4 regions of the Rhizobium sp. WCS2018Hpa-16 genome follow, and region 2 is predicted to be linked to each of the others. Evidence: predicted binding sites of a transcription regulator. Region 2 holds the regulator's gene; each other region holds the start of a gene.
What was found. The regulator PhoB, encoded in region 2, activates phosphate uptake and scavenging genes when phosphate is short. The targets are predictions, from matches to a motif close to TGTCATNNANCTGTCAT.
Positions count from the first base shown of each region.

Region 1: a site for PhoB is predicted at 882-898, ahead of RQI55_RS18410 (YdcH family protein). Genes of this name have one in related genera too.
Region 3: a site for PhoB is predicted at 1,225-1,241, ahead of ugpB (sn-glycerol-3-phosphate ABC transporter substrate-binding protein UgpB). Genes of this name have one in related genera too.
Region 4: a site for PhoB is predicted at 894-910, ahead of RQI55_RS06920 (DUF1045 domain-containing protein). Genes of this name have one in related genera too.

Region 1 is NZ_JAVTIX010000007.1:34,082-36,280, reverse strand. Features, by position in the region: gene RQI55_RS18425 (5-(carboxyamino)imidazole ribonucleotide synthase) at 1-7, opposite strand, end outside; gene purE (5-(carboxyamino)imidazole ribonucleotide mutase) at 4-471, opposite strand; gene RQI55_RS18415 (YdcH family protein) at 519-722, opposite strand; gene RQI55_RS18410 (YdcH family protein) at 959-1,135, shown strand; gene RQI55_RS18405 (sulfite exporter TauE/SafE family protein) at 1,242-2,009, opposite strand; gene RQI55_RS18400 (thiamine phosphate synthase) at 2,115-2,199, shown strand, end outside.
Region 2 is NZ_JAVTIX010000002.1:363,898-366,096, forward strand. Features, by position in the region: gene phoU (phosphate signaling complex protein PhoU) at 1-604, shown strand, start outside; gene phoB (phosphate regulon transcriptional regulator PhoB) at 636-1,319, shown strand; gene RQI55_RS07915 (cold-shock protein) at 1,682-1,891, shown strand; gene RQI55_RS07920 (hypothetical protein) at 2,117-2,199, shown strand, end outside.
Region 3 is NZ_JAVTIX010000006.1:110,972-113,170, reverse strand. Features, by position in the region: gene ugpB (sn-glycerol-3-phosphate ABC transporter substrate-binding protein UgpB) at 1-1,132, opposite strand, end outside; gene RQI55_RS17450 (GntR family transcriptional regulator) at 1,366-2,085, shown strand.
Region 4 is NZ_JAVTIX010000002.1:161,501-163,699, reverse strand. Features, by position in the region: gene RQI55_RS06925 (2,3-bisphosphoglycerate-dependent phosphoglycerate mutase) at 1-564, shown strand, start outside; gene RQI55_RS06920 (DUF1045 domain-containing protein) at 1,003-1,710, shown strand; gene RQI55_RS06915 (alpha-D-ribose 1-methylphosphonate 5-triphosphate diphosphatase) at 1,707-2,199, shown strand, end outside.

The DNA of each region.
Region 1 (2,199 bases), on a different contig from region 2:
ATATCATTGCGGCGTATCCAGCGGGTATTCTGCAATGGCCGCTGTCTGGCGGGCGCGGTATTCGTCCAGCCGGTCTGCCAGATCTTCGTCAGACAGTGCCAGCACGGCTGCGGCCAGCAGGGCTGCATTGATGGCGCCGGCGCGACCGATGGCCAGCGTGCCGACGGGAATACCGGCGGGCATCTGGACGATGGAATAGAGACTGTCCTGACCCGACATGGTTTTTGACTGTACGGGAACACCGAAGACCGGCAGCGGCGTCAAGGCGGCTGTCATGCCGGGCAGGTGGGCTGCGCCACCGGCACCTGCGATGATGACCTTGAAACCTTCGTCGCGCGCGCCGCTGGCAAAGCTGAACATGCGCTCTGGCGTGCGATGGGCGGAAATGATGCGCGCTTCATATTCCACATCCAGCGCGTCCAGCGTATCGGCGGCGTTTTTCATGGTTTCCCAGTCAGACTGGCTACCCATGATGATGGCGACGGGCGGTGTTTCTGTGCTCAACGGTGATCTCCGTATCAGGCAATAATATCGGGAATAATCTGGTCTTCGATCTGAGTCATCTTGTCTTTGATAACCAGCTTCTTCTTCTTCATGCGCTGAATGCGCAACGCTTCGCAGTTGGTCTGCATCATGGCGTTGATTGCCGCATCGTAATCTTCGTGTTCCTGGCGAAGTCGCGCAAGCACCAGCCGAACGTCGGCCTGATCCTGATCGGGCATCTCTGTCTTCCCCATTTTAAGACAACCGGACCGCCATCCGGCTATTTTGTTGTCGCTCTTGGTGCCTGTACCATCAAATCACGGTAACGGGAAGTTTCCCTTACAACCAAATTGCCCCATTATGGCCTTCATTTCGCCTTCGACAAGCGCGGCGTTCCATGTCACATTGCTGTCGTAAACCTGAAACTCCTGCGATGGAGCGCGGGAGGTAGGTTCAACAAGGAAGGACGTGCCGCATGACCATTCAGGCTCATATTGCATCGCTGGAAAAGAAACACGGTGCTCTTGAGGAGGAGCTAGAAACCGTATTGGCTTCTCCCTCCTCAGATGATCGGCAGATTGTGGATCTTAAACGCAAAAAACTGCGCCTGAAGGACGAAATGCAGAGGCTGCAAGCCTCCACCAAGCATTAATCGCCTAAAATCTTTGTTGCCTGACGTCAGTATTGTTTACGTCGCAGCCTGAAAGCCCGGCTCTGATTGCTACCGCGATCAGGGCCTTTTGTTTGGCTTACGGTGGCTAGATCGGTAGCCCATCCCATAGAAGCTTCAGCGCCGCGAGAAAGGCCATGGCATACATCAGCGGATAAAAGATCGCCGGCTTCATGTATTTCACCACTTTTGCCCCGGCAAAGGTTGCCACCATGGCAACCGGCAGCAGCATGGCCGATGTCGTGAGGTTTGCGGAATCAAGCGCGCCCAGCGCAAAATAGGGAATGAGCTTGATCGCATTCATGATGGCGAAGAAGCGAACGCTCATGCCGGTATAGACCTTCGGGTCCAGTTTCAGCGGCAGCACGTAAATCTGGAAGGGCGGGCCGCCTGCATGCGCCACGAAGCTGGCATAGCCCGAAAGGCTGGACCAGATGGTCGCCTTCACCGGGCTCTGGGCTTTGGCTGGTGCTTCCTGCCCGCCGCGCGCCGTGCGATAGGCCTCAAAGAAATAGCGGATGACAAAGATGATGGTGACGCTTGCCACGACAAGGCGCATGGCATCGGCTGAAATCATGCTGGACATCGCCCAGCCGAGCGTAATCCCTGCAATCGCCCCCGGCAGCATGAGCAGCAGCGTCTGGCGGTGATTATATTTGCGCCAGGCCATCAGCGCGACCAGATCCATGACCACGAGGATCGGCAAAAAGATCGCCGCTGCCTGCACCGGTGGCACGGCCAGCGCCATCAAAGGCACGCCCATCAATGCCAGCGCGCCGCCCAGCCCGCCTTTGGAAAGGCCAACAAGGATAACAGCGGGGATGGCGACGAGAAAAAAATGAAAATCATGCAGCATGGATGAAGGTTGATCCTTTCGCCTGTCCGGTCTATCGGAATTGCTATATGAAAACGAGTGCAGATTGCGCGGGAAGCGTTCTGTCTGCGGAAAATGGAAAAACCGATGTCTGCACCCAAAAACCGTTGCCGCCTCGTTCTGATCGTGCCTGCGCATGATGATGCCGACCATCAGGCAAAGACGCTGCAAG
Region 2 (2,199 bases):
TGCGCTGGTCAATTCGGACTCGGCCCTGGCGCAGAAGGTCATCTCTGACGACACCATTCTCGATCACGCCGAGCGCGAAATCGGCGACAAGGCTATCGTGACCATTGCCAAGCGCCAGCCCATGGCTGCCGACCTTCGAGAAGTTATCGGCACGCTGCGCATCGCCGCTGATCTGGAGCGCGTTGGCGACCTTGGCAAGAACACAGCCAAGCGCGTTCTCGCTGTTGCCGGCACAGGCGTTCCGCGCAAGCTGGCCCGCGGCATCGAGCATCTCTCCGAGCTTGCTCTGGTGCAGCTCAAGGAAGTTCTGGATGTCTATTCGACCCGTTCGGTTGAAAAGGCGCAGGCCATCCGCGAACGCGACGAGGAAATCGACGCGATGTACACATCGCTGTTCCGCGAATTGCTGACCTACATGATGGAAGATCCGCGCAACATCACCACCTGCACGCATCTTCTGTTCTGCGCCAAGAACATCGAGCGCATTGGCGACCACGCGACCAACATCGCGGAAACCATCTACTACATGGCCACTGGCAGCCAGCCTGAAGGCGAACGCCCGAAGGACGATAGTTCCAACACGCTCGGTGCCGTAACCGAGTGAATTCTCTAAACGACTGGCGGAGTCTCTAGCCATGGTGCCCAAAATCGCAGTTGTCGAAGATGAAGAAGCCTTGAGCGTTCTGCTTCGCTACAATCTGGAATCCGAAGGTTACGACGTGGATACCATTCCGCGTGGTGACGAAGCGGAAATCCGCTTGCAGGAACGCACGCCGGATCTGTTGATCCTCGACTGGATGCTTCCTGGCGTCTCCGGCATCGAGCTTTGCCGTCGTCTGAGAATGCGCCCGGAAACCGAGCGGCTGCCGATCATCATGTTGACGGCACGCGGCGAAGAAAGCGAGCGCGTGCGTGGTCTGGCCACAGGTGCGGATGACTACGTCGTCAAGCCGTTTTCAACGCCTGAGCTGATGGCGCGGGTCAAGGCCATGTTGCGCCGCGCCCGGCCGGAGGTTCTGTCCTCCGTGCTGAAATGCGGTGATATCGAGCTGGATCGCGAAACGCATCGCGTTCACCGCAAGGCCCGCGAAGTGCGGCTCGGACCAACCGAGTTTCGCCTTCTCGAATTCCTGATGGTGTCTCCCGGTCGCGTCTTTTCGCGCTCCCAGCTTCTCGATGGTGTCTGGGGTCACGATATCTATGTGGATGAGCGAACGGTGGACGTCCATGTCGGGCGCCTGCGCAAGGCACTCAACTTCTCCAGCATGCAGGATGTGATCCGTACCGTGCGCGGCGCCGGATACTCCATGGAAGCCTGACCAACGCACCGGGGCTGAAACGTCTCCCGTATGGTCTCAAAATCTCATGCACCGCTCCCACAAGGGGCGGTGTTTTGCATTTGGCATAATGGATATCAATGCGTTAGCGCCGCTAGATGCCGCCAGTAACCGGAGTGACCTGCACAGCTTCTGAGTGTTGATTTTATGTTTCTGTAATTTAAAGTTTGACTCAGTGGCCAGAAGGCTCTATGTATTGGTCATCGATCTTTTGCTTGCTGAGCTTTGGTTACCGCGCGATTAGCACCGCGCTTTGAACTAACCCTTCCTTTCAAAAAAATCGCTACACCGCATACAGGACTCACGTTCTGTGACTTATAACTTATGCTTTGAAAGGGTTCATTATGACCACAGGCACAGTAAAATGGTTTAACTCCACCAAGGGCTTCGGCTTCATTCAGCCAGACAACGGCGGCGCCGATGCATTCGTGCACATTTCCGCTGTTGAGCGTGCAGGCATGCGCGAAATCGTAGAAGGCCAGAAGCTTTCCTACGATCTCGAGCGGGACAACAAGTCCGGCAAGATGTCTGCCTGCAATCTCCAGGCTGCTTAATACGGGTATCGACTTTCCTTTGACCACGGATGTACTGGCATTGTCGAAAGTTTGAGACCACCGAGGTCAGGCATGTTGCCTGGCCTTTTTTTATGCCGCAAGTCGGCCACATGCTTGGACGTATTGCATTCTTAGATGCAAGAATACGCTTCAAGCCGTGAATGCGTATCGCTCTATCCATAAATCGATTCCGGTTTTCAGTGCGATGCGATAGGAGAAAATTCCATGTCAGACGCTCACAGCAAATCCCGCAAGCAGGCCGAAATTGCTTTCGGAGCGACGCAATCGCAGTTCTTTGCCCGCGGCAA
Region 3 (2,199 bases), on a different contig from region 2:
TGCCCATCATCTGAAGAAGCGGCGTTTCGCGGGCCGGGTTCTTGCCATAAAAGCCCGATGCCTTGGTGTCTTCATAGGCGGCCAGCGTCACAGGCATGTAGCCTGAAACCTGGTGCAGGCGAGACTGGATCTTGGTCTGCGACAGGAACTGGAAGAACGCCGCCGTGCCCTTGTACTCATCGTCGGACTTGCCGCCGAAGACCCAGAGGCTCGCGCCGCCCGGTATAGTGTTCTGCGGGCGTCCTTCGCCTTCGTAATAAGGCAGCTGGCCGATCCCGTAATTCATGCCGCTCTTGACGATATCGCCGAGGCCGCCGGAGGATTCCGTCAGAATGCCGCATTCGCTTGATGTGAACAGCTGCTTTGCTTCGGATGTTCTGCCGCCGTAACGGAATGTGCCATCCTTGGCCAGATCGGCAATGGCCTGGAAATGCTTGACGAATGGCTCGGAATTGAAGGCCAGCTTGACGTCTGTTCCGGCAAGACCATTTTCATTGCTGCCATAGGACAGGTTGTTCCAGGCGGCAAAGTTTTCGGTCTGGATCCAGGTCAGCCATGTCGAGGTAAAGCCGCAGGGCGCTGCACCGCTGGACTTGATCTTCTTTGCGGCTTCAAACACGGCAGGCCATGTCTTTGGCGGGTTTTCTGCATCCAGCCCGGCCTTTTTGAAAATGTCCTTGTTGTAGTACATGATCGGCGAAGAGGAGTTGTAGGGGAAGGACAGCATGGTGCCGTCAGGCTTGGAATAATAGGAGACGATGCCTGGCAGATAGTCCGCCTTGTTGAAGGTCAGACCGGCTTTTTCCAAAACCTCCGCCACGGGAACAATGGCACCCTGCGCGCCCATCATCACGCCGCTGCCTGCATCAAACACCTGAATGATGGCTGGAGGCTGCTTGGCGCGGAAGGCGGCAATGCCCGCATTCAGCGTTTCCGGGTAGGTTCCCTTGAAGACCGGCAGGACCTTGTAATCCTTCTGGCTTTCGTTGAATTCCTTTGAAAGCTGCTCGACAACCTCATTGTTGGCGCCAGTCATGGCATGCCACCATTGAATTTCCGTGGCGGCCATGGCGCTGGACGCCATCAGCAGTGCAGATGTGGCAACGGTGACCGAAGTGAAGACGGCTTTCATGGAATTTCCTCCCTACCATGAACTGATTTTGGGCGATCATGAATCGCCACGTTCTTCATGATCACTTTCAAACATTAGTCGCAACTGATTTCTGTCATAAAACTGTCACAATAGCTGGCGCGGCAGTGGAAACTGGTGGAAATGCACAGGCAGCCCCTCTTTTTTAGGCGTTTTGTTATCCCGGCTAATATCGTAAGTGAACAGCATCGACAGGGTTGCGGGGTGAAGGGCTGATGGCTGCGAAAGAAAAACTTGATGACAGGGAAAAGCAGACCCATCGCCGGGGCTTTGGTGTTTCCACCGTCTATGAAACGCTCCGCAACGAGATCATCGAACTGAAGCTCGCCCCCGGCAGCCCCATTGACGAGGTGCAGCTTTCCGAACGCTTCGAGCTTTCCAGAACGCCCATCCGTGAGGCTCTGGTCAAGCTGTCTTCCGAGGGCCTGATCACGACGCTCACCAACCGCGCCACGATCGTGTCCCAGATCGACTTTCTTGGCCTGCCGGAATTCTTCGATGCCTTGACGCTGATGTACCGGGTCACCACGCGGCTTGCGGCGGCCCGGCACGAAGAGGCGGATATTCCGCTCATCCTGTCGTCTCAGGCGGCTTTCGAAAGCGCCGTCAACGAGCGCGATGTACTTGGCATGATTTCCACCAACCGAGACTTCCACGTTGCCATCGCCATTGCCGGACGAAACCGCCATTATGCAGAGCTGTTTACCCGTCTGCTGGATGAGGGCAGACGCATTCTGCGGCTCTATTATTCATCGTTCAATGATGTCCTGCCGCGCCACTATGTGACGGAGCATGAGGATATGATCGCCGCCATTATCGAGCGTGATATCGAGAAAGCAGACCGCATCGCCGTTGCTCACGCAGACCAGATCGTCCAGCAGATCCGCTCCTATATCGCTGCCGATACGCGCCAGACCACCAACATGCCGCTTTAAATCGAGCGTTCTCTGGTCATGACGAAGCACCATACTCGTGCTCACGCCATTTGTATTTTATTTGTCGACAGAGATGATGTCCTGTGATATCTCATCTGTCCATGATGGATAGGG
Region 4 (2,199 bases), 200 kb from region 2:
CGCGACCCGGACCTGACGGAGCTCGGCGTTCAGGAAGCCAATGCCGGCGGCAAGGCGCTTGCAGATTACGGCATCAAATTCGACGTTGCCTATACATCGTCGCTGATCCGCGCCCAGAGAACCTGCCAGATGGTGCTCGACAATGTCGGTCAGTCCGGCCTCGAAACCATTCGCGATGAAGCGCTGAACGAGCGTGATTACGGCGATCTTTCCGGTTTGAACAAGGATGATGCCCGCGAAAAATGGGGCGAAGATCAGGTTCACATCTGGCGCCGGTCCTACGACATTCCACCTCCAGGCGGCGAAAGCCTGCGCGACACGGGCGCTCGCGTTTGGCCTTATTACCTGACCGAGATTTTGCCCCGCGTTTTGAGAGGTGAAACCGTTCTGGTAGCAGCTCACGGAAACTCTCTGCGTTCGTTGGTGATGGTGCTGGACAAGTTGAGCAAGGAAGAGATCCTGAAGCTCAATCTCGCGACAGGCGTGCCGATGGTTTACAAGTTGAATGCAGATTCAACAGTTGCTTCGAAAGAAGTTCTCGGCGACATGTCGGCAGCGCACTAGCCATTCCAATAAAAAAGCGCTGGACCTTCAAGGTTCCAGCGCTTTTAACGATCCAAATAATTTTTGCGATCCATGAGCTTAGAGACCGCGACGTTCACCAAACCAATAAGCACACGCGACGCTTGACGTGGCAAATACAGCGAAGAAAAGCGCAATAATAACTTCGATTTCCATTAGCCTTTACTCCCTCGGTTGGTGATGACTGTGCAGATATAACGTGCAAAGCTTGAAGAAGTTTCATCGCTGTTGCATGTATGCTGGTAACGGTTGCGTTTCCTCGCTATTTCGACCCCAGCAAACGTCTTGGCAGGTGGAAAATTCCGGTAGCCCATCATCATTCCGTCACGCGAAAGGGTTAGTTGGCCCTTGCGGCCTTGCATGGCAAGGGCGTATGACCTCAACAGTTCCGTCACTGCGGATAGCTGAAAGTGCGATTGAGTGCGCTACGCGATCTATTTTACCCCCGCCGAAAACGATGCGCTAAGCCGCAAAGCCTCCCGCTGGCTCGGGCGTGATGCCTTTACCGACACCATCCATAACGACCACAGCGACTATGCCGAAATAACCGCAGAGCCGCGACGCTATGGATTTCACGCGACGCTGAAAGCGCCGTTTACCCTTGCTGATGATCGCAACGAGGATGAGCTTCTCGCAGCTCTGGAGAGTTTTGTCCGCAGCCGTCATGCCTTCGATATCCCAAGGGTCATCATCGGCAATCTCGGGCCATTCTTCGCAATCGTGCCAGACGAAACGCACCAGCCGCTCCAGAATTTTGCGGCTGACGTGGTAACGCATTTCGAGTCCTTCCGCGCCCCCCTCTCCGACGCTGATATCGCAAGGCGCAGGCCGCAGGATCTGAGCGAGAGCCAGAGGCGCAATCTGGTGGATTGGGGCTATCCGCATGTCATGGACGATTTCCGCTTCCACATGACACTGACAGGACCCGTGGACGTATCGAACCGTGCGCATATGTCTGAGGTTCTCAACGCCGAATTTTCCGATTTCACCAATCGTTTGCTGCCTATATCGGGCCTTGGCCTGTTTGTTGAACCGGCACGCGGCCAACCGTTCCGCGTTCACACATGGTTGCCGCTTTTGAACGCTAATGAACACCAGAATTCCGTCCAGAAAGAAGTATTCCCATGACCGAGCAGGTTTTCAGCAATGCACGCATCGTGCTCGATAACGAGATTATTGAAGGCTCCGTGCTGGTCAAAGACGGGCTGATTTCCGATATCAGCGCTGGGTCATCCCATCTTGGTGAGAATTTCGAAGGTGATTACCTCATTGCCGGGCTTGTGGAACTACACACCGACCATCTGGAGCAGCACTATTCGCCGCGTCCGGGTGTGACGTGGAACAAGACGGCGGCTATTCAGGCCCATGACGCGCAGGTCGCATCATCCGGCATCACCACCGTATTCGATTGCCTTCGCCTGGGTTCCGACGAGGATGGCGGCTTTGCACGCGGCGAGATGCGCGAGATGGCCGATGCCATCGAAAAGGCGCAGAGCGAGAACCGCCTGCGCGCCGACCATCTTCTGCACCTTCGCTGCGAGGTCGCCTCATCAGACGTTCTTGAGCATTTCGAAGACTTCGAAAACGACCCTCAGGTGAAGCTGATTTCGCTCATGG